2 regions of the Streptomyces sp. NPDC016851 genome follow, and region 1 is predicted to be linked to the other one. Evidence: riboswitches for the same ligand, from Rfam matches in the RefSeq annotation. Region 1 holds a riboswitch; the other holds the start of a gene.
The links. A riboswitch is a leader RNA that binds a small molecule or an ion and turns the genes downstream of it on or off. The one in region 1 is predicted to bind glycine.
Positions count from the first base shown of each region.

Region 2: linked by a shared signal. The riboswitch ahead of gcvP (aminomethyl-transferring glycine dehydrogenase) and the one ahead of gcvT (glycine cleavage system aminomethyltransferase GcvT) in region 1 are both predicted to bind glycine.

Region 1 covers NZ_JBVHEP010000009.1:270,892-286,360, forward strand. Annotated here, with positions in the region: gene ACZ3I3_RS17235 (TetR family transcriptional regulator) at 1-16, shown strand, start outside; gene ACZ3I3_RS17240 (helix-turn-helix transcriptional regulator) at 50-1,027, opposite strand; gene ACZ3I3_RS17245 (TIGR03086 family metal-binding protein) at 1,129-1,716, shown strand; gene ACZ3I3_RS17250 (thioesterase family protein) at 1,703-2,563, opposite strand; gene ACZ3I3_RS17255 (alpha/beta hydrolase) at 2,699-3,934, shown strand; gene ACZ3I3_RS17260 (trimeric intracellular cation channel family protein) at 3,825-4,499, opposite strand; gene ACZ3I3_RS17265 (ABC transporter ATP-binding protein) at 4,564-5,685, opposite strand; gene ACZ3I3_RS17270 (ABC transporter ATP-binding protein) at 5,700-6,782, opposite strand; gene ACZ3I3_RS17275 (ABC transporter permease) at 6,779-7,789, opposite strand; gene ACZ3I3_RS17280 (ABC transporter substrate-binding protein) at 7,882-9,651, opposite strand; gene ACZ3I3_RS17285 (ABC transporter permease) at 9,660-10,658, opposite strand; gene ACZ3I3_RS17290 (enhanced serine sensitivity protein SseB C-terminal domain-containing protein) at 11,000-11,800, opposite strand; gene ACZ3I3_RS17295 (enhanced serine sensitivity protein SseB) at 11,939-12,727, opposite strand; gene ACZ3I3_RS17300 (AAA family ATPase) at 12,795-13,463, opposite strand; glycine riboswitch at 13,645-13,744, shown strand; glycine riboswitch at 13,745-13,867, shown strand; gene gcvT (glycine cleavage system aminomethyltransferase GcvT) at 13,906-15,024, shown strand; gene gcvH (glycine cleavage system protein GcvH) at 15,124-15,469, shown strand, end outside.
Region 2 covers NZ_JBVHEP010000022.1:4,373-19,841, forward strand. Annotated here, with positions in the region: gene ACZ3I3_RS29885 (DUF881 domain-containing protein) at 1-64, shown strand, start outside; gene ACZ3I3_RS29890 (small basic family protein) at 61-393, shown strand; gene ACZ3I3_RS29895 (DUF881 domain-containing protein) at 399-1,379, shown strand; gene ACZ3I3_RS29900 (FHA domain-containing protein) at 1,441-2,388, shown strand; gene ftsR (transcriptional regulator FtsR) at 2,440-3,174, shown strand; gene ACZ3I3_RS29910 (bifunctional nuclease family protein) at 3,259-3,732, shown strand; gene ACZ3I3_RS29915 (MerR family transcriptional regulator) at 4,049-4,732, shown strand; partial or broken gene ACZ3I3_RS29920 (DNA polymerase IV) at 4,867-6,372, shown strand; gene ACZ3I3_RS29925 (PRC-barrel domain-containing protein) at 6,291-6,665, opposite strand; glycine riboswitch at 6,779-6,874, shown strand; gene gcvP (aminomethyl-transferring glycine dehydrogenase) at 7,052-9,937, shown strand; gene ACZ3I3_RS29935 (TOBE domain-containing protein) at 9,989-10,408, opposite strand; gene ACZ3I3_RS29940 (ABC transporter ATP-binding protein) at 10,435-11,520, opposite strand; gene ACZ3I3_RS29945 (ABC transporter permease) at 11,561-12,391, opposite strand; gene modA (molybdate ABC transporter substrate-binding protein) at 12,388-13,191, opposite strand; gene ACZ3I3_RS29955 (TOBE domain-containing protein) at 13,384-13,779, opposite strand; gene ACZ3I3_RS29960 (DUF1707 SHOCT-like domain-containing protein) at 13,908-14,504, shown strand; gene ACZ3I3_RS29965 (APC family permease) at 14,506-15,469, opposite strand, start outside.

The DNA of each region.
Region 1 (15,469 bases):
TCACTGGCTTGACTGACCGCACCTCAAGACATCTCGCCGACCAGGCGTTTCACCCGGGGACCTCGCCCGAGCGCCGGTACAGCTCCGTGACGGAGGCGGCCGCCCGGGCCAGTTCCTCGCGCACCTGAGGGGGCGAGAGGACCTCCACCTGGTCGGCGAAGACGAGCAGGTGGCGGGTCTCGGGCAGGATCCCGTACGTCAGCCGCACGGTCGCCCACTCGCTCCCGCCGTCGTCGTCGAGGATTTCCGACGGGAGGAAGTCCGTCAGCCGCAGGAACATGTCGAGCCGGTCGCGCCGCACCCGGAGGGTGACGTCCAGCCCGCCGGGCCGCTCCTCGACCTGGCGGCGCAGGCCCTCCCAGGCGTCGGCGAGTTCGACGCCCGGGCGCCGCCGTACGGGCTCGTCGAGGAGCCGGGCGGAGCGCACCCGGTCGGCCCGGAAGAGCCGGGGTTCGCCCCGCCGGTCGGCGACCAGGTACCAGACGCCGGCCTTGGCGACGAGGCCGTACGGGTCGACGGTGTACGTCCGCGCCTGGCGCTCTCCGCTGTGCCGGTAGCGCAGCCGCAGCCTGTGGTCGGCGAACACGGCGTCGCGCAGCACGTCCAGGTCGACGGCCCGCTGCGGACCGCCGCGCCAGCGGGTGGCGTCGACGAGGATGCGGCGGGACGCCGTCTCGGCGGCCGGGCGGTGCGGGGCCGGCAGCGCGGCCATCACCTTGCGCAGGGCCGAGCCGAACGCCGCGTCCAGGCCGAGCGCGGCGTGCGCGCCCTGCGCGGCCAGGACGAACAGCGCGCGGGACTCGTCGGCGGTCAGACCCGTGACGTCCGTACGGAACCCGGCGAGCAGTTGGATGCCGCCGTGCCGGCCGCGTTCGGCGTAGACCGGGACGCCTGCGGCCGACAGGGACTCGACGTCGCGGTAGACGGTGCGGACCGACACCTCCAGCCGCTCGGCGAGTTCGCGTGCGGGGACCCGGCCGCGGGTCTGGAGGAGCAGCAGGATCGACAGCAGGCGGTCGGACTTCACGGCGTCAGCATCGCGGCGGGCGAAGGCCCGGGCAAATGTTGACGGCGGCTGTCAGGTTTTCCGGCCATGCTCCTCCTGTCCACGCACTCAGGAGGAGTTTCATGACCAACGATCCCCGCCCGCTGTTCGGCCGCGCCGCGGAGCAGGCCGCCGAGCTCGTCGCGTCCGTCCGTGCGGAGCAGCTGGACGGCCCCACGCCGTGTACCGAGTTCGACGTGCGCACCCTGCTGAGCCATCTCACCGGCGCGACCCACCGGGTGGCCGTCGTCGCCGAGGGCGGTGACGCGAGCGCCGTACGGCCCTTCGCCGAGGACGTGCCGGACGACGGCTGGACGGCCGCGTACGACGAGGCCAGGACCCGGGCCGTGAAGGCCTGGGCGGGCGACGACGGCCTGCTGGACGCGGTGCTGCGCCTGCCGTTCGGCGAGATGCCCGGCCGGGCCGCCCTGTCGGCCTACGTCCTGGAGACGGTGACCCACACCTGGGACCTGTCGGAGGCCCTGGGGCATCCGCGCGGACTCGACCCGGAGCTCGCCGAGTTCGCGCTGACGGTCGCCCAGCGCATGCTGCCGGACGAACAGCGCGACGAGAACACGCCGTTCGCCACGGCCCGGCCGGCCCCCGAGGGCGCCGATGTCTACGGCAGGCTGGCGGCCTGGCTGGGACGCGAGCCGCTCAGCCGAGCCTGACCCGCGCGAGCTGACGGGACTGCGCCACCAGCCGGTCGGCGCTGTCCCACACCTCGGCGTCCTCCTCGAGGAAGCCGCCGGCGAGGTTGCGCGTGGTGATCGACACGCGCAGCGGGCCCGGCGCCGGGCGGCAGCGGACGTGCACGGTCAGCTCGACGGTGGGCACCCAGCCCTTCAGCCCGAGTTCGAAGGCGGTGGGCGGCAGGGCGTCCACCGCCAGCAGCAGGGAGAGCGGGTCGTGGTCCCGGCCGTCCGCGAGCCCGAACCAGGCCCGCATCTCGCCCTTGCCGGAGGGCTTGCCGAGGGCCCAGCCCAGGGTCGACGGGTCCAGCTTGAGCATCAGCCGGTCGGTGATGGCCGAGCTGCCGTCGACGGGGGCGGGTCCGTCCTCGGGGCCGAAGCAGTGCTCCAGCGGCGGGATCGCGGGCGGAGTGGCCGTCGTGCGGACGTCGTCGGGCAGGGCGTCCAGGTCGCCGTAGGAGGCGAGGACGCGGATGCGTTCCACCTCGCGGCCCGCGTCGTCGTACTGGAAGAGGGAGGCCTGGCCGGTCGACAGGGTGCGGCCGGTGCGGACGACGTCCGTGCGGACGACCGCCGGGCCGGGCTGGGACGCGGTCAGGTAGTGCGCCGAGACGGTGAAGGGGTCGGCGTGCGGCAGGGTGTCCGCGAGCGCGCGGCCGAGGACGGCCAGCAGATAGCCGCCGTTGACGGCGCTGATGATCGTCCAGCCGGCGGAGAGGTCGATGTCGTAGACGCCGGGCGCGCGTCGGGTGAGCGCGGTGTCGCGGTCGAACTCGCTGTCGCCGATCGTGGCCCGGACGGCCTGGGCGGAGGCTGACTCTGGCATGGCTGAACAGTACAAGAACTAACTACTAAGCGGTAGCTTTGGTCGGTTCGGGCTCAGGTGAGGACCGGGCAATTTCTCGGTAAGTGTCCGCACTCGTCCGTAAACCCGGAAGGCCGACCGTCCCTCTGACGAGACATGAGCCTCACCGGGACTCCGTTCCTCTACACGCTGATCGCGCTGTCGGTCGTCGCGCTCGCGCTGCCGCTGGTCCTGTGGTCGCGCGTCCGCGGCCCCCGCGCCCTGCGCACCGCGACGCGCGCGCTGATGCTGCTGTTCACCCAGGGAACCGCCGTGGCGCTGGTCTTCACACTGGTCAACAACGCCAACAACCTGTACGACAACTGGGCCGATCTACTCGGCACCGGCGACCACGTGCAGCAGGCGGCCGACCTCGGCGCCGACGGCACCGGAGGCATCGCGCTGAAGCGGCTGCCGAAGGTGCGCCAGACGTTCCGGCCGGCCACCGGGCCCGGCATGGGCGCGGCCGGCGGGGTGCGCGTCACCCAGCTCAAGGGCCGGGTGTCGGGCGTGAACGCCGAGGTCTACGTCTGGCTCCCGCCGCAGTACGACGAACCCGCCTACCGGCACCACAGGTTCCCGGTCGTGGAGCTGCTGCCCGGCTACCCCGGCTCGGCGAAGGCCTGGTTCGGCTCGCTGCACGCGCACGAGCAGCTGGAGCCGCTGATGCGGGACGGGCAGGTCGCCCCGTTCATCCTGGTCGCGCCGCGCACCAATCTGCTGGCCGGGGTGGACACGGGCTGCGCCAACATCCCGGGCACGGTCAACGCCGACACCTGGCTGAGCGTCGACGTGCCGATGATGGTCATGGACAACTTCCGCGCCGAGTCCGCCCCGCGGGGCTGGGCCGTGGCCGGCTACTCGGCCGGGGCGCACTGCGCGGCCAAGCTCGCCGTCGCCCACCCCGACCGCTACGGGGCCGCCGTCAGCCTGTCCGGCTACAACGACCCGATCGGCGAACGGGCCTCGCTCGCCGCGCAGAACCCCACTCTCCGGGACGAGAACAACCCTTATCGGCTGCTGCGCAGGGCGCCCGTCCCGCCGCGCGTCTCGCTCTACCTCTCCGGCCAGCCGCACGACGGCTACGAGGCGGCCGTCGCCTTGGAGCAGGCCGCGAAGGCGCCGACGACCGTGCACGTGGTGTACATCCCGCGCAGCGCGGGCGGTCACACCATGGCGCTGTGGCGGCCGCAGGTGGTCCCGGCGTTCCGCTGGCTGACGGAGGTGACGGGCCTCGGCCACGTCACGGCAGGACGGGCTGCTCCTCCTCGCTCACCGTCGACCGCCGGTGCCAGGCCCGCGGAGCTCGCCAGTGGAACCGCATCGCGAGCAGCCGCAGTACGAAGGCGGTGATCACCGCGAGGCCGCTGGTGAGCGGGTTCAGGGCGTCGTAGCGGATGCAGAGCGCGACCAGGGCGGCGCCGACGATCGCCGGGACCGCGTACAGGTCGCGGTCCCAGCGCAGCAGCGAGGGCACCTCGTTGGCGAGGACGTCCCGCAGCACTCCGCCGCCCACCGCGGTGGTCAGCCCCAGGCCGGCGGAGGCGGTCAGGCCGAGCCCGTACTCGTACGCCTTGATGGTGCCGGCGACGCAGAACAGCCCGAGGCCGGCCGCGTCGAAGACGTTCACGGCGACCTGGATGCGCTCCACCTGCGGGTGCAGGAAGAAGACGAGGAGGGTGGCGAGCAGCGGGGTCAGGAAGTACCCCAGGTCCGTGAAGGCGGCGGGCGGTACGGCCCCGATGACCAGGTCACGGAAGAGCCCGCCGCCCAGCGCGGTGACCTCGGCGAGCACGGCGATGCCGAACACGTCGAAGTTCTTGCGCACGGCCAGCAGGGCGCCGGAGATCGCGAAGACGAAGATGCCGATCAGGTCGAGCGTGTGCTGGACGGACGGGCTGAAGAGTTGCTGGAGCACCCGAACATTTTTACCCACGGGTGAGCCCCCGCCCTGATCTGCGAGGGCGGGGGCTCGGGTGGGGTCACTTCTCCACGGGGGCGGCGCCGCCGTTGCCGGCCGCGACCTCCTTGGCCGAGGAGAGCAGCTTGGTGTCCTGCGGCTGCTGGTCCTCGAAGTTCTCCGGGTGGTGGCAGGCCACGCGCTGCCCGGCGCGCAGCTCCACCAGCGGCGGCTCCGTGGTCTTGCAGATCTCCGTCGCCTTCCAGCACCGGGTGTGGAAGCGGCAGCCGCTCGGCGGGGCGATCGGCGAGGGCACGTCGCCCTTGAGCAGGATGCGCTCGCTCTTGACGCCCCGGCGCTTGGGGTCCGGTATCGGCACGGCCGACAGCAGGGCCTTGGAGTACGGGTGCATCGGCGACTTGTACAGCTGGTCGCGCTCGGCCAGCTCGACGATCTTGCCGAGGTACATCACCGCGATCCGGTCCGAGACGTGCCGGACGACCGACAGGTCGTGCGCGATGATCACGTACGTCAGGCCGAGCTCCTCCTGGAGGTCGTCCAGCAGGTTCACCACCTGCGCCTGGATCGACACGTCCAGCGCGGAGACCGGCTCGTCCGCCACCACCAGCTTGGGGTTGAGGGCAAGCGCGCGGGCGATGCCGATGCGCTGGCGCTGGCCGCCGGAGAACTCGTGCGGATAGCGGTTGTAGTGCTCGGGGTTGAGGCCGACCACCGACAGCAGCCGCTGGACCTCCTTCTTCACGCCGCCCTCGGGCTCGACGCCCTGGAGCCGGAAGGGGGCGCCGACGATCGTGCCGATCGTGTGCCGGGGGTTCAGCGAGGAGTACGGGTCCTGGAAGATCATCTGCACGTCGCGGCGCATCGGGCGCAGTTCGCCGGTCTTCAGGTGCGTGATGTCCCTGCCCTCGAACTCGACCGTGCCGCCGGTCGGTTCGAGCAGCCGCGTGATCAGCCGGCCCATGGTGGACTTGCCGCAGCCCGACTCACCGACGACGCCGAGCGTCTCGCCCTTGCGGACCTCGAAGTCGATGCCGTCGACGGCGCGCACCGCGCCGGTCTGCCGCTGGAGCAGGCCCTTGCGGATCGGGAAGTGCTTCTGAAGGCCGGTCACCTTCAGCAGGACCTCGCCGTCGGCGGCGGTGTCCTGGGTGAGGGTGCTCCCGCTCGTTTCCGGTGTGCTCACCGCTTTGTCGTCGCTCACAGCTTCGGCGCAATCTCTTCGGTCCAGATACGCTCCCGCTGCTCCTGCGTCATGTGGCAGGCGGCCCAGTGCGAGCCGCCGACCTCGGTCAGCTCGGGGCGGACCGTGCGGGTGACGTTGTCCTTCGGGATGTCCGCGTACGGGCAGCGCGGGTGGAAGGCGCAGCCGGACGGGAGGTTGATGAGGGAGGGCGGCGCGCCCTTGATCGGGATGAGCCGGTCGGTCTCCTCGCGGTCCAGGCGCGGCATCGAGCCGAGCAGGCCCCAGGTGTAGGGGTGCCGGGGCTCGGAGAACACGTCCTCGGCGGGACCGCGCTCCACGCACCGGCCGCCGTACATGACCAGCAGGTCGTCGGCCATCTCGGCGACCACGCCCAGGTCGTGGGTGATCATGATGACCGCGGAGCCGAACTCCTTCTGCAGATCGTGGATCAGGTCCAGGATCTGCGCCTGCACGGTGACGTCCAGGGCGGTGGTCGGCTCGTCGGCGATGAGCAGCTCGGGGTTGTTCACCAGCGCCATGGCGATCATGGCGCGCTGGCGCATACCGCCGGAGAACTCGTGCGGGTAGCCGTCGACGCGCTTGGCGGGCTCGGGGATGCCGACCCGGTCGAGCATCTCGATCGCCCGCTGCTTGGCGGCCTTCTTGCTGACGTCGTTGTGGACCCGGTACGCCTCGACGATCTGCTGTCCGACCGAGTAGTAGGGGTGCATCGCCGACAGCGGGTCCTGGAAGATCATGGCCATCTTCCGGCCGCGCAGCCGCCGTACGTCGTCGGGATCGGCCGCGATCAGCTCCTGGCCGTCCAGCCAGACCTCGCCCGAGACGTGAGCGCGCGCGGAGCGGTGCAGGCCCATCACTCCGAGGGAGGTGACGGACTTGCCGGAGCCGGACTCGCCCACGATGCCCAGGGTCTTGCCCTTGCGCACGTCGAAGCTGACGCCGTCCACCGACTTGACCAGGCCGTCGTCCGTGTCGAAGTGGACGCGCAGATCGCGGACGGACAGGAACACGTCGTCGTCCACGGACGGGGCGACGGTGTCCGGTTCACCGAGCGCGGCTTTGTCGAGCTTGCTCACGAGTACCTCACCCGGGGGTCGATGGCGGCGTACACCAGGTCGACGATCAGATTGCAGAAGACGATGAAGAACGCGGCGACCAGGGTCACGCCCATCACGATGGGCAGGTCGTTGTCCTTGATGGCCTGTACCGAGTATGCGCCGATGCCCTGAAGGGAGAACACGGTCTCGGTGAGCACCGCGGTGCCGACGAGGGTGCCGAAGTCCATGCCGAAGATCGTGACGATCGGGGTGAGCGCGGAGCGCAGGCCGTGCTTGGTCACGACCGTGCTCTCCTTCAGCCCCTTGGCCCTGGCCGTTCTGATGTAGTCCTCACTCATCGTCTCCAGCATGCCCGCCCGGGTGAGTCGGGCGTACAGCGCCGAGAAGAGGAAGGCGAGGCTCACCCAGGGCAGCATCAGATGCCAGGCCCATTCGGCCGGGTTCTGGGTGAACGGGACGTAGTCGATGCTGTCCCAGACGGGGATCTCGTAGACGAAGAGCGCGAGCAGGATCTGGCCGGTGAAGAAGATCGGGAGCGAGACGCCGGCGAGCGCGATGAACATGGAGAAGCGGTCGATCGGCTTGCCCTTGCGCAGTGCCGAGATCACACCGGTCGTCACACCGGTGATCAACCAGATCACCGCCGCGCCGACGGCCAGCGAGAACGAGACCGGAATCCGCTGCTCCAACTGCGGCCACACCTCGATGTGGCTCTTGAAGGAGTACCCGAAGCAGGGTGCGCTGCAGTGCGTCGCCTCGGGACCGAACCGGTAGTCGGCACCCGCCACGAGGCCCTTGATGAAGTTCCAGAACTGCTCGTAGACGGGCTGATCCAGTCCCAGGTTCTTCTTGATGGCGGCGACGGACTCGGGGTTCGCGTCCTTGCCGACGTACTGGGTGGCCAACTGGTCGGCCGTCTGCCCCCCGAGGCGGGGGACGAGGAAGAAGATGGCGAAGGTGACTGCGCTGACCACCAGCAGCAACAGCACCGCGCCCATGACGCGTCGGAGGATGTACGCAGCCACAGCTGTACGGCCCCGGGTGGCCGCGGCGGGATCATCCGCCGCGGCCACCCGGTGCCTTCACCTGCCTTTCGAAAGGATCCGGCCTGCTGGTGTTACTTGGAGGAACTCATCAGCAGGTAGTCGTACATGCCGAGGTAGGCCTGCGTGACCGTGACGTTGTTCGCCGACGCCGGCCGGAGCAGCAGGTTCTTGCGGTAGACCAGCGGGACGACCGAGGCGTTGTCGAGCACCATCTTGTCGATGTCACCCCAGGCCTTGGTGCGGGCCGCGTCGTCGGTGTTGGCGATCGCGTCCGTCAGGGCCTTGTTGATCTTCGGGTCGTCCAGCTCCATCAGGTTGTTGCCGCCCGAGGGCTTGATGGCGGCGCCGTTGATGATCTGGTCGAGGAAGCCGTAGCCGGTCGGCCAGTCGGCACCCCACGCCATCGAGAGCATGCCGAGCTTGTTGTCGTGGACGTAGCTCGGGACACCGGCGAAGTTGGAGAAGTACTTGCCGGAGGGGAACTGCTTGATCTCGATGTTGATGCCGATCTTCTTCAGCGACGCCTGGACAGCGGTCGCCGCGGCGACCTCGGCGGGACGGTCGGAGCGGGCGGTCAGGATCGTGTTGAAGCCGTTCGGCTTGCCGCACGCCTTGAGGGCCGCCTTGGCCTTGGCCACGTCACCCTTGTGACCGTCGGTCGCGTAGGTGTCGAACTTGGTGTAGCCGTTGACCGACGGCGGCAGCAGCGTGGTCGCCACGTCGCCCTTCGGCGAACCGCCCATGGCGTCGAGGACCGACTGCTTGTCGAGGCCCCACTGGACGGCCTTGCGGCAGTCGGCGTTGTCGAACGGCTTCACGTTGACGTTGAGCGCGATGTACTGCGTGGCACCGGCGTACGAGCTGTCCGTCTGGTTGGCGTACTTGCCTCGCAGCACCTTCGGCTGGGTCTGCGGCTGCACACCCGTGCCGGCCGCGTCAGCCGTGATCTTGTCGGAGAGCAGGTCGTTGTCGACCGTGACCGGGTTGACCTTGAACTTGATCGTGATCTTGTCCGCCAGGGCCTTGCGGATCGGGTCCGTCTTCGCGTCCCACTGCGGGTTGCGCACGAGGGTGGCGCCGCGGCCCTCCTCGTAGGACTGGAACTGGTACGGGCCGGTCGACTGGATCGCCTGCACGTACTTCGCACCGGTGTCCTTCGACTGCGGCACCGGCGCCGTCTGCGAGAACGTCGCCAGGTAGTCGAAGTCGGCGAACGGCTGCTTCAGCTTGAAGACGATCGTCCGGTCGTCCGGCGTCTCGATGGACTTGATGCCCTCGGCGGACTTGTCCTTGTAGGGACCCTTGTACTTGTCACCGCCCTCCAGGTACGCCTTGAAGTACGTCGGGCCGTTGGACAGGGCCTCGGGCGCGAAGTTGGAACGCTCGATGGCGTACTTCACGTCCTTGGACGTCACCGGGGTGCCGTCCTGGAACTTCACGCCGGCGCGCAGCTTGTACGTCCAGGTCTTGGCGTCCGGGCTGGACTTGCCGAGTCCCTCGGCGAGGTCCGGGACGACCTCCAGGCCTTCCTTGCCCGCCGCCGGCTTGAACGTGGTGAGCGTTCTGCCGTAGAGGCGGGAGAAGTTCTGCACCCAGCCGTAGTACGTGTTGCCCGGGTCGAGGGAGTCGGGCACGTCCGAGTGCTCGTACGTGACCGTCCCGCCCTTCTTGCTCGACGGGTTGACGATCGAGGTCAGCGCGGCGTCCTTCTTGCCGTTGCCTCCGTTCCCGTCGTTGTCGTCACCTCCGCCGCCACATGCGGCAGCGCCCAGCGACAGTGCCAGGACCGACGCAACGCCGGCGGTCACCCTTCTCGTCTTCACCTGAGGAAGCCCCCTCATTCGATGGATCACTTGCTGCGAGGGTCGAGGGCGTCACGCAGCCCGTCACCCAGCAGGTTGAAGGCCAGGACGGTGATGAAGATCGCCAGTCCGGGCACGAACATGTACTGCGGATCAGCCGTGTAGAGATCCACAGCGTTGCTGAGCATGCCGCCCCAGGAGGCCTGCGGCGGAGCGATACCGACACCGAGGAAGCTCAGCGCGGCCTCGAACAGAATGTTCGTCGGGATGATCAGCGTCGAGTAGACGAGGATCGGCGCGACGAGGTTCGGAAGCAGTTCGCGGAACAGGATGTACGGGCCGCGTGCCCCGAGGCTCGTGGAGGCCTCGATGAACTCACGCTTGCGCAGGGTCATCGTCTGGGCGCGCACGATGCGGCCGATGTACGGCCAGCTGAAGAAGCCGATCACGAAGATCAGCACGCTGATGCGCAGGGACAGGCCTTCGAGACCGAAGAAGCCGTCCTGCACGGAGGCGGAGATCGAGATGGCGAACAGCAGCAGGGGGAAGGCCAGGAAGGTGTCCATCAGCCTGCTGATGACGCTGTCGATCCAGCCGCCGTAGTAACCGGCGACGACACCGAGCACAGTGCCGATGCACACGGACAGCAGCGTGGCGCCGCCCGCGACCAGGAGGGAGACCCAGGAGCCGTCGATGATGCGGGCGAGCATGTCCCGGCCGTACTGCGGGTCCACGCCGAGCGGGTGGTCCCAACTCATGCCTCCCCAGCCGCCCTTGGGGGCGAGCAGCGCGGGGTCGATGAGGTCCTGGTTGAACTTGTTGGGATCGAGGTCGAAGATCCACTGAATGGGCTTGGAGAACACCGCCATCAGCACGAGCAGGATGACGATGACGCCTCCCGCCATCGCCACCTTGTCCCGCTTGAAGCGCATCCAGGCGATCTGGGTGAGCGAACGCCCCTCGATCTGGCTCTTCTTGACCCCGGAGAGCACGGCCTCGGGCTGTGCTCCGGCTTCCGCCCCGGTGGTCTCGATCGGTGCGGTCACGGTGCGATTGACCCCTCTCGGGCCGGCGATCGCCGAGCCCCTGGCTGCCGCTGTAGCGGTTTGTTTGTCTCGTACACAAGACCGACCCGGCCCGTGTCTTGCGGGGAGTCTTCAACGCTTTGGCGATCTGTTGCCAGACTTGGCGGTGAAAGGATGCGTAAACGTGATGCTGTCTGCGGGGTTCCGTTATCCGGACAGTGGGTAGCGGGGGTCGGACGCGCTGAGACAGGGGCATTTTAGGACAGACCCATGCCTTTCCCCCCTATCTACGCGCGGAGAGCTGAGAGCCGGTCGCGTTTGAAGGTGAGGAAAGAGAGGCCATCGGGGGCCCGCCGGACGCGTCAGTAGCGGCCCTGGACCGGGGGGTAGCCGTAGCCCGAGGCGGGGGCCTGGACCGGGGCGGTGGCGTGGGCCTCGCGGTCGTAGAAGGGGCGGGCGCTCGCGCGCAGCCACATGGCGACCGGGTCGTGCTCGTCGGACATGGCGACGGTCGAGACGGGCAGCCCGTCCGGTACGGCACCGAGGGACTGCTGCATCATCGCGCGCACGGAATCCACGGCCGGCGGCGAGGTGTCGTACACATCCAGTCCGATGGCGAGGTACGGCGCGCCCAGCGCGGGCTGCACCCAGGCCCGGCGCAGCGAGCGGACGGCCGGGGTGCGGTGGGCGTTCTGCGCGAGCAGGGCGTAGAACTGCGGGAGCTCGATGGCCGGTTCGGACAGCCGCAGCGGGCCGGCGGGCTGGCGGTCCAGGCCCGTGGCGATCCGCCGCAGGTCGAGCCAGGGGATGCCGACCCCGCCGCCCGGGGCGTGCGGGTTGAGCCAGAGGCCGTAGTGGTCGGGGTAGAGGGCGCGGGCGACGTCGACTCCGTCGACCACCTCGTAGCTGCGGTTCCAGCCGCTCGCCGAGAGCTCCTGGGCGGAGGTCACACAGGGGGCGTAGCCGTAGCCGTCGACCTCCATGTTCCCGTACTGGGCGTCGGGGGAGCCCGCCTGGCCGTGCCAGAGGAGCATCCAGATCTGGCCGGAGTGCGGGGTCGCGAGCGCGCGCAGGAGTGCCTCGTAGGCGTCGTAACGCCCGGGCGTGACCTGGCGCAGCATGTGCTCGACCTGTCCGGCCGCGGCCGTGCCGCTCGCGCTCACCTTTACCGCCCCTTCGTACAACGCCTCGACCGTGACCTAGCTTAAGCCCGTGCGGGAGCTCGGGGATTGGTGCCGGTTTGCGGGCGCGGGTCGTGTGTGGCTTGTCGCGCCGTTCCCCGCGCCCCTGAGTTCGCTGTCCTACCGCTGATAAAAGGGCCGGACCCGGTCCCTCATCCAGGTGCCCACCGGGTCCTCCGCCACGTCCAGGAGGACCAGGTTGACCTGCCACGGGGCCGGGCACCGGGTCACGGCTCGGGACAGGGCCTCCAGGGGGAGGGCCCGCAGGTCGCCTTCCCACTGGGAGAGTTCGACGCCCACGAACATCACCGGGTCGGCGGTCTCGATCGCGGCGAGGCAGCGGCGGGCGGTGAGGACGACGCCGATGGCCTCGAACTCCGCGGAGGCGGCGGCGAGGAAGTCCACCGGGTCGTCCTGCCAGTCGGGCTCGAAGAGGCGGACCCGGCCGCCGCTCGCGGGGCCGTCCAAGGGGGTCCGGCCGGCCCGGCAGAGCTCGGCCACCGCGGGCGGCGGGAGGGGTATGCCGACGACGCCGCCCGGGTTGACGGCTATCCCCGCGTGCGGGGGCAGGCCGCGGGCGAATTCCACGGCGGGCGCGATCGTGTACGACATGTGGGAGCCGACGACCTGGCGGAACTGCTCCTCCGAGCTGAACACCGGTACGTACGCCTGGCCCTCGATCTCGATGCCGGGCAGCTCGAGGGGACCGCTCTGCGGGCCGCCGCCGCTCGGCAGGGGGACCCAGACGAAACTCCGGCCGAGCACCTCGACGATCCGCCCGCCGGCCGACGGCCCGGCCCCGAGGGAGGCCGAGAGCACCTCCTCCAGTTCGTTGCCGGGCCATCCGCCGTGCGGGTGGGTCTGCGTGTGCGCCGGGAAGTCCGCGGAGAAGTCCGCCGGGAAGTCCATCTGCCTACCGCCTGCCTGGAACCACTGCTGTGGCTCAAAAGGCTAGCGGCTCCCCGGCCGCCGGCGGTCAGCCCGTGAAGCCGATCCGGCGCAGGGTGCCCGCCGCGTCCCGGTCGACGAGGATCGCCGAGCCGCAGCCCGCGGGCAGTTCGCCCCGCTCCACGGAGCGCAGCAGGCGGTTGGCCGCCGCGCGGTGGCGCAGGAACGCGTACCGCGAGACGCCGCGGCCCCGGTCGCGCTGGCCGGCCAGGGCCTCCTCGGGGGTGACGTCGAGCAGGAGCAGATGCAGGGTGCCGCCCCGGCGCCGGGCCTCGCGGGCCAGCCAGCGGCGGACCCAGGCCTGGGTGCCGCAGTCGTGCACGACGACGCCCTCGCCGGTGCGCAGGGCGCGCCGCAGCCCGGCGTAGTGGGCGAGGCGGACGAGCGGGCGGTAGACCCCGTACGGCAGGAAGCGGGGCATGCGGCTGTCCCAGCGGTCGCGGGCGTCCTGGGAGTCGATGCGCCGGCCCGGCACGGTGCGCCGCATCAGCGTGGACTTGCCGCTGCCGGGCAGGCCCGTGACCACGACGAGGTCGCGGGGGCCGAAGAGCAGCGCGTGCGGGCCTCGGCCTTCGCGCTCGCGCAGATCGCGGACGACCGGCACCGGCAGCGGGCCGCAGGCCGCCCGTGCCGGAACGGCCGGCTGCTCGGGCAGCGCGACGCCCGATGTCGTGGCGTACGCGGTGGTCCTGTTCACCGTGATCGTCCTCCCCTGGGGCCAGGTACGAGTCCCATCCCCGCTGAGTGTAAAGAGAAGGTAATGCCCGATGTCTCTGGTTTTAGTCCTCTTCCCGCAACAGCCCTGCTACAGGGTGCTGCCCCTGCCGCCCCGCGACAATGCGTGCAATGATGTGCGCGCCAACTGCATACCGGCCGTTTGAATCCGCGCGGGAGAGTTCCCAGCACCGCTGACGCTGGGGCGCCGAAGGAGCAAGTCCCTCCCTTGAATCTCTCAGGCCCCGTTACCGCGCGGGCGAGGCACATCTGAAAAGCGGGCCATCCCCTGTCGCCGAGGCGGCGGGCGTGGCTCCACCCAAGGTGCAAGCCGTGTCCCCCGTGGTCATGGCGAACCTCTCAGGTTCCGATGACAGATGGGGAGGAACGACCTCGCCCGTCATGCCCTTGGAGACGACCGACCGATGAGCAGTACGCCACTGCGCCACACCGCGCTCGATGCCCTGCATCGTTCGCTCGGCGCGACGATGACCGACTTCGCCGGCTGGGACATGCCCCTGCGCTACGGCTCCGAGCGCGACGAGCACAACGCCGTGCGCACGAAGGCCGGGCTCTTCGACCTCTCCCACATGGGGGAGATCACCGTCACCGGCCCGCAGGCCGCCGCCCTCCTCGACCACGCCCTGGTGGGCAACATCGGCGGCGTCAAGCCCGGCCGCGCCCGCTACACCATGATCTGCCGGGCCGACGGCGGCATCCTCGACGACCTGATCGTCTACCGGCTGGGCGAGACCGAGTACATGGTCGTCGCCAACGCCTCCAACGCCCAGGTGGTCCTTGACGCGCTGACCGAGCGCGCCGCCGGCTTCGACGCAGAGGTGCGCGACGACCGGGACGCCTACGCGCTGATCGCCGTGCAGGGCCCGGAGTCCCCCGGGATCCTGAGGTCCCTCACCGACGCCGACCTCGACGGGCTGAAGTACTACGCCGGTCTGCCCGGCACGGTCGCCGGGGTCCCGGCCCTGATCGCCCGCACCGGCTACACCGGCGAGGACGGCTTCGAGCTGTTCGTGAAGCCGGAGCACGCCGTCGAGCTGTGGCAGGCCCTGACCAAGGCCGGCGAGGGCGCCGGACTGGTCCCCTGCGGACTGTCCTGCCGCGACACGCTGCGCCTGGAGGCGGGCATGCCGCTGTACGGGCACGAGCTGAGCACCTCGCTGACGCCCTTCGACGCCGGGCTCGGCCGGGTGGTGAAGTTCGAGAAGGAGGGCGACTTCGTGGGGCGCGAGGCCCTGCGCGAAGCCGCCGCCAGGGCCGAGCAGAACCCGCCGCGCGTGCTGGTCGGGCTCGTCGCCGAGGGCCGCCGGGTCCCGCGCGCCGGGTACGCGGTCGTCGCCGGCGGCGAGGTGATCGGCGAGGTCACCTCCGGCGCCCCCTCCCCCACGCTCGGCAAGCCGATCGCGATGGCCTACGTGGATCCCGCGCACGCCGCGCCCGGCGCGACCGGCGTGGGCGTGGACATCCGGGGCAGTCACGAGCCGTACGAGGTCGTGGCGCTGCCGTTCTACAAGCGCCAGAAGTAGACACTGGCCGTCGGGCCGCACCAGCGGCCCCGGCACATCACGGCGCTCACCAGCAGTCCCCTTCATCAGCACTCCCGCGCGTACAGGAGAATCCAGGCCATGAGCAACCCCCAGCAGCTGCGTTACAGCAAGGAGCACGAGTGGCTGTCGGCCGCCGAGGACGGCGTCTCGACGGTCGGCATCACGGAGCACGCGGCCAACGCGCTCGGCGACGTGGTCTTCGTCCAGCTCCCCGAGGTCGGTGACACGGTGTCCGCGGGCGAGACCTGCGGCGAACTGGAGTCGACCAAGTCGGTGTCCGACCTCTACTCCCCCGTCTCCGGTGAGGTCACCGAGGTCAACGAGGACGTGGTGAACGACCCGTCGCTGGTGAACTCGGCCCCCTTCGAGGGCGGCTGGCTGTTCAAGGTGCGGGTCGCCGAGGAGCCGGGCGACCTGCTCTCCG
Region 2 (15,469 bases), on a different contig from region 1:
GCCGAGTGTGATCGTACGTACAGCACAGCCGAGCATTGAGAAGAGCGAGAAGGGCACATCGTGATCGCCGTACTGGGCCTCGTCGTGGGAGTCGTGGCCGGCCTGTTGGTCCGGCCTGAGGTTCCGGCGGTGGTCGAGCCTTATCTGCCGATCGCTGTCGTGGCGGCGCTCGACGCCGTCTTCGGCGGCCTGCGGGCCATGCTCGACGGCATCTTCGACGACAAGGTCTTCGTGGTGTCGTTCCTGTCGAACGTGGTGGTGGCCGCGTTGATCGTGTTCCTGGGGGACAAGCTGGGCGTGGGTGCCCAGCTGTCCACCGGTGTGGTGGTCGTCCTCGGTATCCGGATCTTCTCCAACGCCGCGGCGATCCGCCGGCACGTGTTCCGGGCGTGAGGCCGATGAGCGAGCACGACGACAAGCGCCCCGAGGACAACGGCGGCACGCGCGCGGACCAGCGCGACGGGAACGGCGAGTCCGGGAACCGGCTGCGCAGGGAACTGCCCCAGGAGGTGTCCGCGCCGGCTCCTGCCGCCCAGGACGCTCCTGAATCAAAAACAGAACCAGCACCAGCACCAGAACGGGAACCAGAACCGGAACCGGAACCGGAGCCCGAACCGCAGACGGCTGCCGGGCCCGGCCCCGAGACCGAGCCGCGGTTGACCGGTCGGCAGCGGCTGGTGAAGGGGCTGTGGCCGCCGCGGGTCTCACGGGCCCAACTCATCGTCGCGCTGCTGCTGTTCGGCCTCGGGTTCGGGCTGGCCGTGCAGGTGGCCTCGCACAGCGACGGTGACAGCGCGCTGCGCGGTGCGCGTCAGGAAGATCTCGTCCGCATCCTCGATGAACTGGACGACCGTACGCAGCGTCTTGAGGACGAGAAGCAGGGCCTCGAGAAGCAGCGCGACGAGTTGGAGAACAGCTCGGACCAGGCCGAGGAGGCCCGGAAGCAGACGGTCGAGAAGGAGAGGCAACTCGGCATCCTGGCCGGAACCGTGGCCGCGCAGGGGCCCGGCATCACCGTGACCATCGAGGACACCAAGGGCACGGTAGAGGCGGACATGCTGCTCGACGCGGTGCAGGAGCTGCGCGCGGCGGGTGCCGAGGCGATTCAGGTGAACGGCGTGCGGGTCGTCGCGGGCACGTACCTGGCGGACTCCGGCAAGGGCGTGGGCGTCGACGGGAACAAGATCAACGCGCCCTATCGTTTCAAGGTCATCGGCAAGCCGCAGGATCTCGAGCCGGCGCTCAACATCCCCGGAGGCGTGGTGCAGACTCTCGAGAAGGAACAGGCCACGGTCACCATCGAGCGGTCGACCAAGATCGTCGTGGACGCCTTGCGGCAGGTGAAGCGGCCTGACTACGCTCGGTCGTCCTCCCAGTGAACCGGGGGTGCATGGGCGAGGTCGGGCGAGGGCATGAGGTTGCGGGGGGTCGGCGCACCGAATGGGTGGTGCGTGGTGGAAACTGTCTGGTGCAGACGGACGTTGTCAGGATGTCCGGGTCGGCCAGAGTGTTCAGTCAGGGTTCGTCCTGCCCCACGGGCGGGTCTGTTTCGGTCAAGGGGAATCGCCCGTGAAGTTGTTTGCGAAGTTGTTCGGCAAGAGCGCGCGAGAAGGCAGCGACAATGCGACCGCTCGCCATCGCGCACAGCCTGACGCGGAGGGCCAGCGGCCGCTGTTCCGGGACCAGGTCGGTGGCCCGGGCGGCGACGTTTCCGGAGGTCAGGGCGCGCCGTCGGTTGACCCTGCGCAGCCTGGCGGCATAGGTTTCGGGCAACCCTCAAGTGCGGGTGGAGGGTTTTCCGACCCGTATGCGTCCAATGCCCCCGGTGGGCAGCCGCGGCAGGAGGATCCGATGTCGGCCCTGGTGTGTACGAGGTGCGGTAACCGCAACGCGGAGAACAGCCGCTTCTGCTCCAACTGCGGCGCGCCGCTGCGGGCGGGAGCGGCGGCGGAGCGTCCGTCCGAGACGACCTCCACGATCTCCATCTCCGGTCTTGAGGCCTACGACAGCGAGACCACCGGCCAGACGCCGATGCCGACGCTGTCCCCGGAGGCGCAGGCGGCCGTCGACGCGCTGCCGCTGGGCTCCGCGCTCCTGGTCGTGCGCCGCGGGCCGAATTCGGGCAGCCGCTTCCTGCTGGACGGCGATCTGACCACGGCCGGGCGTCATCCGCAGAGCGACATCTTCCTGGACGACGTGACGGTCTCCCGGCGCCATGTGGAGTTCCGCCGAGGTCAGGACGGCTCGTTCACGGTGGCCGACGTGGGCAGCCTGAACGGCACGTACGTGAACCGCGAGCGGATCGACCAGGTCGCCCTGAACAACGGCGACGAGGTGCAGATCGGCAAGTACCGGCTGGTCTTCTACGCCAGCCAGCGGGGCTACTGACCGGATTTCGTCCGGGGAAGCCCGCGAAGGTCCGTCCGTCAGGGAAGGTCCATGCTGCAAACACCGAGCGGCGGTGCCGGGCACGGCGCCGCCGCCACGGACAGGCTGATGAGCATCGGCACGGTGCTGAACGTGCTGCGCGACGAGTTCCCCGAGGTCACCATCTCCAAGATCCGTTTCCTGGAGGCGGAGGGGCTCATCGAGCCACAGCGGACCCCGTCGGGGTACCGCAAGTTCAGCGCCCATGACGTCGAGCGCCTCGGCCATGTCCTGAGGATGCAGCGGGACCACTATCTGCCCTTGAAGGTGATCCGCGAGCATCTGGACGCCATGGAGCGCGGTGAGGCCGTCCAGCTGCCGACGCTGGGCCGTCAGCGTGACGGCGAGAGCGTCCCCGAGTCCCCCGAGGTGCCCACGGCGGCCAGGATCGGGCGTGAGGAGCTCCTCGCCGCCGCCGGCGTCGGCGAGGAGGAACTCGGGGAGTGGGAGTCGTACGGGCTCGTCACCCCCCTGGAGGACGGGGTCTACGACGCGGAGGCGGTCACGGTGGCCTCGCTGATCGCCGAGCTGGGGCGGTTCGGGATCGAGCCGCGGCACCTGCGGGTGATGAAGGCCGCCGCCGACCGCGAGGCCGGGCTCGTGGACCAGGTGGTGGCCCCGCTGAAGCGGCACCGGAACCCGCAGACCAGGGCTCACGCGGAAGCCCGTGCCAAGGAGCTGGCGGGGCTCACCGTGAGGCTGCATGCCGCGTTGGTGCAGACGGCGCTGGGTGTGCGGCTGCCCTGAGACGGCCGGTCGCGGGCGACCGGAACAGGCGCCCGTTCCCGGCCCGACTACCCAAACATCCCGAGCACGGCCTAGGGTTGCTGTGTGAACGAGCTCGATGTCGTAGGTGTCCGGGTGGAAATGCCCTCCAACCAACCGATCGTGCTGCTGCGTGAAGTGGGAGGCGACCGTTACCTCCCCATCTGGATCGGACCGGGTGAGGCGACGGCGATCGCCTTCGCCCAGCAGGGCATGGCTCCTGCGCGGCCGCTGACCCACGATCTGTTCAAGGACGTGCTGGAGGCCGTCGGTCAGGAGCTCACGGAAGTGCGCATCACGGACCTGCGTGAGGGCGTCTTCTACGCGGAGCTGGTCTTCGCCAGCGGCGTCGAGGTGAGCGCCCGTCCGTCCGACGCCATAGCGCTGGCCCTGCGCACCGGAACGCCGATCTACGGCAGTGACACGGTGCTCGACGACGCCGGTATCGCGATCCCGGACGAGCAGGAGGACGAGGTGGAGAAATTCCGCGAGTTCCTCGACCAGATCTCCCCGGAGGACTTCGGCAGCAGCAGCCAGTGAGCTCCGGAATCCGGTGAGAGCCGGACGGCGGGGAGTGCCGGAGGCCAGTGAGGCGCGTGGGCGGCCCGGCGGACGATGTGGTCCGCGGCAGGGTCGCCCGCCCTGTGTGTGACGGGTGAAATGCCCGCATGTGCCGGAGGCGAGTGAGAGCGTCACGCGGCCCGTATCGGGGGCATTCGGCTAGCCTTTCCCCGCGGTGGGGCACGGGAAACCACTCTTAGGGTGATTATCACTCGGCGTGGCGAGTGTGGCGATCGTTGACGCACCCCGGGTGACTGCCTACCGTCGAGAAGGCAGGTCAAGGACGGAGGTCGGCGTGAGAAGCAGCGGCGACGGTACGGCTGGGGGTGGCCCCGAGCGCAGTCTCAGGGCGAGCGGTCCGTACCCTCCCCCGGGCTCACGGCTCCGCCCGAGCGGGGGATGTCCCCAGCCCGGCGGGGTGGCTGATCACGTTCCGCAGCGACCGACGGCTGTGCCGAGCAGCGGAGGGACGGCGTCCATGGCGTCCGAGCAGATCGGCTATCGCGGCCCCACGGCCTGCGCGGCCGCCGGAATCACCTACCGGCAGTTGGACTACTGGGCCCGCACCGGCCTCGTCGAGCCGAGTGTGCGTCCCGCCTACGGGTCGGGGACGCAGCGGCTGTACAGCTTCCGGGACGTCGTCGTCCTGAAGATCGTCAAGCGGTTCCTCGACACCGGGGTGTCGCTCCAGAACATCCGCACGGCCGTCCAGCACCTCAGAGAACGCGGTTTCCGCGATCTGGAGCGCATGACGCTGATGAGTGACGGGGCGACGGTCTACGAGTGCACCTCGCCGGACGAGGTTCACGCGCTGCTCCAAGGGGGCCAGGGCGTCTTCGGGATCGCCGTGGGCGTGGTGTGGCGGGACGTGGAGAGCGCGCTGTCCCAGCTGCACGGCGAGCGGATCGACACCGGCGAGACCCTGGTCGGGTCCAACCCGGCGGACGAGCTGGCGCGTCGGCGGAACCGGGCCGTCTGAACCGTCCGGCAGTGCGGTGCCCCCCTGGCCGTTGGAGGCGGGACGTTTCCGCGCCGGGCCGCAAGCGGTTTCTCCCGGGGGTGTCAGGGTGGTTGCCCGGGGCGTTGTCAGTGGCGTAGGGCAGCATCGGAGATGTGAGAACCGCGCCCACGATCCTGCATCTCGACATGGACGCCTTCTTCGCCTCGGTGGAGCAGGCGTCCAAGCCGAGCCTGCGCGGAAAGGCCGTCGTCGTGGGCGGGCTCGGGCCCCGGGGCGTCGTGGCCACGGCATCGTACGAGGCGAGGGTCTTCGGTGTGCATTCGGCGATGCCGATGGGGCAGGCCAGGCGGCTGGCGCCCAACGCCGCGTACCTCGTGCCGCGCTTCGGGTTCTACAAGGCGATCAGCGAGCGGGTGATGGAGCTGCTGCGGGCGCTGTCGCCGCTGGTGGAGCCGCTGAGCCTGGACGAGGCGTTCGTGGACCTGGAAGCCGGGGGAGCGGCGTGGGACGAGCAGTCGGCGCGGCTCGTCGGAGGGCAGCTGCGCGCGGACATACGGGCCGTCACCGGGCTCACGGGATCGGTGGGGCTCGCCGCCTCCAAGATGCTCGCGAAGATCGCCTCGGAGCAGGCCAAGCCGGACGGGCTGGTGGTGATCGAGCCGGGGACCGAGCGGGCGATGCTCGGGCCGATGTCGGTGCGGACGCTGCCGGGGGTCGGGCCGGCGACGGGCGATCATCTGCGGCGGGCCGGGATCACCACGATCGAGGAGATCGCCGAGGCGGGCGAGGACGAGATGGTCCGGCTGCTGGGAAAGTCGCACGGGCACGGCCTGTACGCCATGGCGCTCGCGCGGGACGACCGGCCTGTCGTGGCGGAGCGGGAGACGAAGTCGGTGTCGGTCGAGGACACCTACGACGTGGACATCCACGACCGGGTGCGGGTCGGTCTCGAGGTGCAGCGACTGGCCGACCGGTGCGTGCGGCGGCTGCGCGGGGCCGGGCTGTCCGGGCGGACGATCGTGCTGAAGGTGCGGCGGTACGACTTCTCGACGCTCACCCGGTCCGAGACGCTGCGCGGGCCGACGGACGATCCCGGGGTGATCCGTGAGGCGGCGGCCCGGCTGCTCGACTCGGTCGACACGACGGGCGGTGTGCGGTTGCTCGGGGTGGGCGTCAGCGGGCTCGCCGACTACACCCAGGAGGATCTCTTCGCGCAGGCGGCAGGGGAGCGGCCGGAGGCGCAGGGACCGCTCGAGGAGGACGCCGTGGCGCCGGCCGAGGAGCAGCCGGCGCTCGCCGAGCGGCGGTGGCCCGCCGGGCACGACGTACGGCACGCCCTGTTCGGGCACGGATGGGTGCAGGGAAGCGGTCTGGGGCGGGTCACCGTGCGGTTCGAGACGCCCGGCTCCGAGCCCGGGCGGGTGCGGACCTTCCGGGTCGACGATCCGGACCTGGAGCCGGCGGATCCGTTGCCGCTGGTGTTATCAAGCCCGGGGGAGAGTGGTGGTGGGCCGGAGGGTGGGGCCGGGGCTGTGGGGGTGGGGTCCGCTGCCCCCTAGACCGGCCGGTCGGGGCTTCAGGCCGTCTCGTCCGTGCCCGCCAGCTTGCCGAAGTCGTGGTCGGGCAGCGGGGGAGGCGCGGCGACGTCGAGGCCGTAGTGGTGGTAGAGCTGCAGTTCCTGTTCGGGGGAGAGGTGCCGGCCCACGCCGAAGTCGGGGGCGTCCTTGATCAGGGCGCGGTCGAAGGGCACGTGGAGGGCGCCGTCGATCAGTTCACTCGGTTCGAGCGGGACGAAAGCGTCCCTGCTGAACAGGCCGGTCCGTATGGCCGCCCACTCCGGCTCACCGGTGGCGTCGTCGAGGTAGACCTCGTCGATCGTGCCGATCCTGGTTCCGTTGCGGTCGAACGCCTTGCGGCCGATCAGGTTGCGCGGATCGGTATCGGTTCGCACGGGCCCTCCACGTAGTCGCAACTCATCCGTGAACACTACAAAACGGCACAATCGGGGAGGCGGCCACTCGAAGGTTCGTGCGTTGACCGCGCTGGTACGCTGGCAGCGGCTGCTGACCCCGTGCGGGAGAGTCCTCCAGACACCATCGGAGGCGCCGAAGGAGCAAATCCTCCCCGGAATCTCTCAGGCACACGTACCGCACGGACGAGGTCACTCTGGAAAGCAGGGCGGGTGTCGACGGCTTCCGCTCTCACCGACGGTGAAAACCGGAGGCCTTCGGGCGATCCGGTGAAGCTCTCAGGTCGAGATGACAGAGGGGGAGGCCGTTCGGGTACCCGTGCCGTGGTGCCCCTCGAAGGTCGTGTCAGACCAGGAGGCCTCCGCAAATGACCGCCCATCGCATCCCGCTCTCCGAACTCGAAGAGGCAGTTCCCTTCGAGCAGCGTCACATCGGCCCCGACCACGAGGCCCGCGCCAAGATGCTCGCGCAGGTCGGCTACGGCTCGCTGGACGAGCTCACGGCCGCCGCGGTCCCGGCCGTGATCAAGAGCGCCGAGGCGCTGGACCTGCCGGGCGCCCGCAGCGAGGCCGAGGTGATCGCCGAGCTGCGCTCCCTCGCCGACCGCAACCACGTCCTCGGCTCCATGATCGGACTCGGGTACTACGGCACGTTCACGCCGCCGGTCATCATGCGCAACGTCATGGAGAACCCGGCCTGGTACACGGCCTACACGCCGTACCAGCCGGAGATCTCGCAGGGACGGCTCGAGGCGCTGCTCAACTTCCAGACCATGGTCGCCGACCTCACCGGACTGCCCACCTCCGGTGCCTCGCTGCTCGACGAGGGCACCGCGGCCGCCGAGGCCATGGCGCTGTCGCGGCGGCTCGGCAAGAACAAGAAGGGTCTGTTCCTGGTCGACGCGGACGCGCTGCCGCAGACCATCGCCGTGATCCAGACCCGGGCCGAGCCGACCGGCGTCGAGGTCGTCGTCGCCGACCTCGGCGAGGGCATCCCCGCCGAGATCGCCGAGCGCGAGATCAACGGCGTGCTGATCCAGTACCCGGGCGCCTCCGGAGCCGTGCGCGACATCAAGCCGGTCATCGACCAGGCGCACCAACTCGGGGCGCTCGTCACCGTCGCCGCCGATCTGCTCGCGCTGACGCTGCTGAAGTCGCCCGGTGAGCTCGGCGCGGACATCGCCGTCGGGACGACGCAGCGCTTCGGTGTGCCGATGGGCTTCGGCGGTCCGCACGCCGGCTACATGGCGGTCAAGGACAAGATGGCGCGCAGCCTGCCCGGGCGGCTCGTCGGCGTGTCCGTGGACGCCGACGGGAACAAGGCCTACCGACTGGCGCTCCAGACGCGTGAACAGCACATCCGCCGCGAGAAGGCCACCAGCAACATCTGCACCGCCCAGGTGCTGCTCGCCGTCATGGCGGGCATGTACGCCGTCTACCACGGCCCGGAGGGCCTGAAGGGCATCGCGCGGCGCACCCACCGGTACGCCACGGTTCTCGCCGCCGGGCTCGCGAACGGCGGGGTCGAGGTCGTGCACGGCTCCTACTTCGACACCGTGACCGCACGCGTCGCCGACCGGGCCGCCGAGGTCGTGGCCGCCGCGCGGGAGAACGGGGTCAACCTCCGTCTCGTCGACGCCGACCACGTCTCGATCGCCTGCGACGAGACGACCACGCGGGCCCAGCTGCGTGCCGTGTGGGCCGCCTTCGGGGTCGAGGGGGTCATCGAGGCGCTGGACGCGACCACGGAAGACGGGCTTCCGGACGGTCTGCTGCGGACCGACGAGTACCTGACGCACCCCGTCTTCCACCAGCACCGCTCCGAGACGGCGATGCTGCGCTACCTGCGCCGGCTGGCCGACCGCGACTACGCGCTCGACCGGGGCATGATCCCGCTGGGCTCCTGCACCATGAAGCTCAACGCGACCACGGAGATGGAGCCGGTCACCTGGCCCGAGTTCGGGCAGCTGCACCCCTTCGCGCCCGCCGAGCAGGCCGGGGGGTACCTCAAGCTCATCCGTGAACTGGAGGACCGTCTCGCCGAGGTCACCGGGTACGACAAGGTCTCCCTCCAGCCCAACGCCGGGTCGCAGGGCGAGCTGGCCGGTCTGCTCGCCGTCCGCGGGTACCACCGGGCCAACGGGGACGAGCAGCGCACCGTGTGCCTGATCCCGTCGTCCGCGCACGGGACCAACGCCGCGAGCGCCGTGATGGCGGGCATGAAGGTCGTCGTCGTGAAGACCGCCGACGACGGCGAGATCGACGTCGAGGACCTGCGGGCCAAGATCGAGCAGTACCGCGACGAGCTGTCGGTGCTGATGATCACGTACCCGTCCACGCACGGTGTGTTCGAAGAGCACGTCTCCGAGATCTGCGCGCAGGTGCACGAGGCGGGCGGGCAGGTCTACGTCGACGGGGCCAACCTCAACGCGCTCGTGGGGCTCGCCAAGCCGGGGCACTTCGGCGGTGACGTCTCGCACCTGAACCTGCACAAGACCTTCTGCATCCCGCACGGCGGTGGCGGCCCGGGCGTCGGTCCGGTGGCGGTGCGTGAGCACCTCGCGCCGTACCTGCCGAACCACCCGCTCCAGCCCGAGGCGGGCCCGGAGACGGGTGTCGGCCCCATCTCCGCGGCGCCGTGGGGTTCCGCCGGCATCCTGCCGATCTCCTGGGCCTACGTCCGGCTCATGGGAGGCGAGGGGCTGAAGCGGGCCACGCAGGTGGCGGTGCTCAGTGCCAACTACATCGCCAAGCGCCTGGAGCCGCACTACCCGGTGCTCTACACCGGCCCCGGCGGGCTCGTCGCACACGAGTGCATCATCGACCTGCGGCCGCTGACCAAGGCGACCGGGGTGAGCGTCGACGACGTCGCCAAGCGGCTGATCGACTACGGCTTCCACGCGCCGACGATGTCGTTCCCGGTGGCGGGGACGTTGATGATCGAGCCGACCGAGTCGGAGGACCTGATCGAGCTGGACCGGTTCTGCGAGGCCATGATCGCCATCCGCGCGGAGATCGAGAACGTCGGCTCCGGTGCGTGGCCCGCGGACGACAACCCGCTGCGGGGCGCCCCGCACACCGCCGGGACGCTCGCCGGGGAGTGGGAGCACGCCTACAGCCGTGAGGAGGCCGTCTTCCCGGCCGGGGTCTCGGTCGCCGACAAGTACTGGCCGCCGGTGCGCCGCATCGACCAGGCCTTCGGCGACCGGAACCTGGTCTGCTCCTGCCCGCCGCTGGACGCGTACGAGGACTGACCGACCGGACAGGTCGGACGGGAGGGGCTCCGCGGTGCGGGGCCCCTCCCGTCATTCGGCGGCGAGGGACACCTCGGTCGACTTGATCAGGGCGATGACGGGGGTTCCGGCCGAGAGGGCGAGGTCGTCCGCGGCGTCCCTGGTGATCACGGCGGTCAGTTCACCGCCGTCGACGGTGACCCGCACGGACGCCATGGCGTCGCCGGTCGCGATGTCCGTGACCGTGCCGGGGAGCCGGTTGCGGATGGACAGGCCCTCGACGGGGGCGGTGGCCAGCGAGACCTCCGTCGACTTCACCAGGGCCCGCACGGCGGCGCCCGGCGCAAGGCCGAGGTCGTCGGCCGCCTCGCGGGTGATCGCCGCGGTGAGGGCCTGGCCGCCGGTGAGGCGGACCCTGACCGTCGCCATGGCCCCGCCGGGCGTGACAGCGATGACGGTGCCGGGAAGCTGGTTGCGGATGCTCAGGCTCATGGGGGCACGGTAGCCCGGCGAGTTCCCTATGCCGGGTATGCGTGAGTCTGCGTCGCTTTGACCGTCGCCCAGACCGGGGCGCCGGGACGCAGGTCGAGTTCGGCCGCGGCGACCGTGGTGAGGTCGGCGGTCAGGGGGAGTTCGCCGGTGAGGTCCGCGCGGATCTGGTCGCCGTGCGTCTCCAGTCCGGCGACCTCGCAGTGCCAGAGGTTGCGGGCGCTGGAGCCCGTGGGGCGGTCGCGGTACAGCGTCACGGCGCCGGGCGGGAACGCCACGAAGGCCGGGCCGGAGAGCTCTTCCGTGGTCGTGATGGCCGGGCCCGCGTCGAGCCGGACGGTGTGGCCCTCGGCCCTTCCCCGGTAGAGGTTGAGGCCGACGAGCCGGGCGATGTAGTCCGTGCGGGGGTGGCGGGCGATATGCGAGGGCGTGCCCTCCTGGACGACGTGGCCGTCCTCGACGACGACCAGACGGTCGGCCAGCACCATGGCGTCCAGCGGGTCGTGCGTGACCAGGACGGCCACGGCCTCGAACTCGGCGAGGTGGCGCCGCAGTTGGGCGCGCACCTCAAGACGGGTACGGGCGTCGAGCGCGGCGAGGGGCTCGTCCAGCAGCAGCAGCCGGGGCCGGGTGGCCAGGGCCCGGGCCACGGCCACGCGCTGCGCCTGGCCTCCCGACAGACGGCGGGGCTTGGCACCGGCGTGGTCGGCCAGACCCATCCGGTCCAGCCACTCGGCGGCCTGGGCACGGGCCTCGGCCTTGCTCGCACCCCGGCAGCGCGGACCGAAGGCGACGTTGTCCAGGGCGGTCAGATGAGGGAAGAGCAAGTAGTCCTGGAAGACGACACCGACCGGGCGGGACTCGGGTGGCGTGGCGTCCAGCGGGATGCCGTCCAGCAGTAGATGACCCGATGTGAGAGGGGTGAGCCCTGCGAGGGCGCGCAGGGCCGTGGTCTTGCCGGCGCCGTTCGGGCCGAGCAGGGCGACGACGTCCCCGGGGGCGGCGGTGAGTGCGACGTCCAGGCGGAAGGGGCCGCGGTCGACGACGAGATGGGCGTCGAGGCCTTCCGAGAGGAGGGCGGGTGCCGTGCCGTCGCGGCCGGTCGTCTCGGTCATGAGAGCCACGTCCAGGGTGTCGAAGGGCCGGTCCGGGACATCACGACGCCGTCATCCAGCGGTCGCGCAGGGCCGCCAGGACCGCGATGGACACCGCCAGCAGGACCAGGCTGAGGGCGATCGCCGCCGCCGGGTCGTTCTGCAGGGCCAGGTACACCGCCAGCGGCATGGTCTGGGTGCGGCCCGGGAAGTTGCCCGCGAAGGTGATCGTCGCGCCGAACTCGCCCAGGGCCCGGGCCCAGGCCAGTACGGCACCGGCCGCGATGCCCGGCGCGATCAGCGGCAGGGTGACCCGGCGGAACGCGGTGAAGCGGGAGGCGCCCAGGGTGGTGGCCGCCTCCTCGTAGCGCGGGTCGGCGGCCCGCAGGGTGCCTTCCACGCTGATGACGAGGAACGGCATCGCCACGAACGTCTCGGCGAGGACGACACCCGTCGTGGTGAAGGGCAGGGTGATCCCGAACCAGGAGTCGAGCCACTGCCCCATGACGCCGTTGCGCCCGAAGGCGAGCAGCAGGGCCACACCGCCCACCACCGGCGGCAGCACCAACGGCAGCGTCACCAGAGCCCGTACGAACCCCCGGCCGGGGAACCGTGCACGGGCCAGCAGCCAGGCCAGGGGCACGCCGACGACCAGGCTCAGGCCCGTCGCCGCCGTGGCGCAGACGAGCGACAGCCGGAGTGCCTCCCACACCTCGGCGCTCGTCAGCTGCTCGGGGAGGCTGCGCCACGGCGCCCGTACGAGCAGGGCGATCAGAGGCAGGAGCAGGAACGCCAGGCCGATCAGGGCGGGCACCAGCAGGGGCACCGGCACCGAGCGGGTCCGGCCGCGGTGGCGATCGCGGCGGGGTCGGCTTTCCAGCGTGTCGGTCACGGCTTGAGGAACCCGGCCCCGGACAGCACCTTCTGGCCCTCGGGGGACCGCACCAGGGCGACGAACGCCTTCGCGGCCTTGGGGTTGGGCGCGTTCTTGAGCAGGGCGATCGGATAGTCGTTGACGGCCTCGGCCGACTCGGGGAAGTCCACGCCGTCCACCTTGTCACCCGCCGCCCGCACGTCGGTCCGGTAGACGACGGCCGCGTCGGCCTCCTTCAGCTCGACCTTCGTCAGGGCGCTCTTGACGTCCTGTTCGTACGAGACGGGGGTCAGCTTCAGGCCGCCGGTGTCCAGTGCCTTCTGGGCGGCGGCACCGCACGGCACGGTCTTGTCGCACAGGACGACCTTGAGGCCGGGCTCGGTGAGGTCCTTCAGGGAGGAGATCCGGTCGGGGTTGCCCGGCGGCGTGGCGATCTCCAACTGGTTGCGGACGAAGGTGACCGGCGTGCCCGTCGCGTCCTGTTTGGCGGTCACGGTCGCCATGGTCTTGGTGCTGGCGGCGGCGAAGACATCGGCCGGGGCGCCGCCGGTGATGCTCGCGGCGAGGGTGTCGCTGCCGCCGAAGTTGAAGGTGACCTTCGTGCCCGGGTGCTGCTTCTCGAACTTCCTGCCCAGGGCCTCGAAGCTCTCCTCCAGGGAAGCGGCGGCGAACACGGTGACCGTGCCGGAGGGTTTCGCGGAGGAGGAGCCCTTGTCCGAGCCCGTGGCGGAGGAGCAGGCGTTCAGAGTCAGCAGCGCGGCTGCGGACGCACCGGCGACCTGGAGGATCCGGCGTGTCCGGTGCGCGGAACGGGTCATCAGGGGGCCACTCCCTCGGTGTGCGGCGCAAGAGCCCGCAGGCTCCTCGATACGCCGATCATACTGACGCATCTGCGAGCGGAAAGTGCGCTGTGGGTTCGCATGAGCCAGGGGGAGTGGGCTGCTGGGTGCGTATGTGCGTTTCTACGGTCCCAGACGGCCTCGGACGGCCTCGGACGGCCTCAGGCGGCCTCAGACCCGGTCGATATGGACGTTTGTCGATTTCACGCGGGCCGTCGCCTCCATGCCGACCTCCAGGCCCAGTTCCTCGACGGCCTCGCGGGTGAGCAGGGAGACGAGGCGGTGCGGGCCGGCCTGGATCTCCACCTGGGCGGCGACGTCACCGAGCTTGATCGCGGTGACGATGCCGGGGAAGGCGTTGCGGGCCGAGGTGTACGGGGCGTCCTCCTCGGCGGCGTCGGACCTGGCGAGTTCGACGGAGAACGCGGCCAGGTCCCGCCCGTCGACGAGTCGCCGCCCGGCCTCGTCGCGGTGGGTGGTGATGCGGCCCGCGTCCGCCCAGCGCCGGGCGGTGTCCGGGCTCACGCCGAGCAGTCGTGCTGCCTGGCCGATCGTGTAGGACTGCATGCCGGTCACGATAGGGGCGCGTGGCGGGAACGGGGGATGCGGGGTTGGCCGTTGGGTATAACGCGATATAGCGTTAGTCGTCGAGTGGGCGGGCCTCGTGCCGTGCCCGGGGAGATCGGGGTGATGTGATGGCGGGGGACCTCTCGCGTACCGGTGGACCACCCGAGGTGAGGGCCTCGCATGCGGACCGGGACCGGGTGGTGGACGTGCTGCGCGTCGCCGCGGGGGACGGCCGGCTGACCTTGGAGGAGCTCGACGAGCGGCTGGAGGCCGCGCTGTCCGCCCGTACGGTGGGCGAGCTCGCCGTGCTGACCGCGGATCTGCCCGAAGAGACGGGCGGGAGGGGTGTCGAGGCGCAGGAGGTCGTCCGGATCGAGCAGGAGGGGTCCTCGACCCGGCGCGGTGACGGCTGGGTGGTGCCGCGGCGGCTGGAGATCCGGTCGGCGTGGGGCGAGGTGACGCTCGACTTCACCGACGCGGTGATCACCCAGGACACCCTGGACATCGACCTGGACATGCGGGCCGGCGCCCTGAAGCTGTTGACCCGGCCGGGGGTCGTGGTGGACACCGGCGCGCTGGTGACGAACTACTCCCAGATCAAGGCGCGTGGGGCGGCAGACGCCCCGGTCGTGCTGCGCGTGCGCATCACCGGCGAGATCGACTACGGGCAGATCGTGGTGCGTCCGCCCCGCAGGGGCTTCGGCCGGCGCAGAACCAAGGGCTGACTCAGCCCACGTGCACCTTCGGCCGTCGCTTGCGCTCCGGTTCCGCCTCGCGCAGGACCTCGCGGGTCACCGGCGCGACCTCGCCCTGGCCGAACAGGAAGAAGCGCAGGAGGTTGGCGAAGGGGCCCCCTTCGGTCCACTCGAAGTAGATGTGCGGGGTGCGGCCGGTCATGTCGCGGACGTACAGCAGGAGCGCGGCCAGGGCGTTGGGGACGGAGGAGGACTCCAGGGTCAGAACGCGGTAGCGGCCGTGGAGCACCTCGCCGCGTACGGTCAGGCCCGCCTCGAACTCGGACGGGTCGGTGACCGTCACCTCGACGAAGACGAAATCCTCCTGTCCGGGTACGTCGTTGTCGTGCCGGATCTGCTCGATCTTGTCGCGGTACTCCGCGATGTCACGCCGGTCCGGCTCGTTGGCGATGAACCGCATCCGGCGGCTGGCCATGTCGCGGACGAAGCGTTCCGCCATGTCGTCCAGCGTCACGCTGGTCACGCGGAGCTCGAACGACCGGGCCAGCCGGGAGAGCAGGGAGACCAGGATGATGCCGGCGATGAAGCAGGCGCCGATCTTCACACCGTCCGGGCGCTCGATGACGTTGGCGACGGTCGTGTAGAGGAACACCGCGGAGATGACCGCGAAGGCGATGGTCCAGTTCCGCTGCCGGGCCTTGCGTGCGGCGATGGTCACCGCGATCGCGGCGGAGCTGATCAGGACCAGCACACCGGTGGCGTAGGCGCCGCCCTGCGCGTTGACGTCCGCGTCGAAGATCCAGGTGACGAGGAAGGCGATCAGCGTGAAGACGATGACCATGGGGCGGACGGCACGGGCCCAGTGCGGGGCCATCCCGTAGCGGGGGAGGTAGCGCGGCATCAGATTGAGCAGGCCTGCCATCGCGGAGGCGCCGGCGAACCACAGGATGGCGATCGTCGAGGCGTCGTAGACGGTGCCGAAGGTGTTGCCCAGG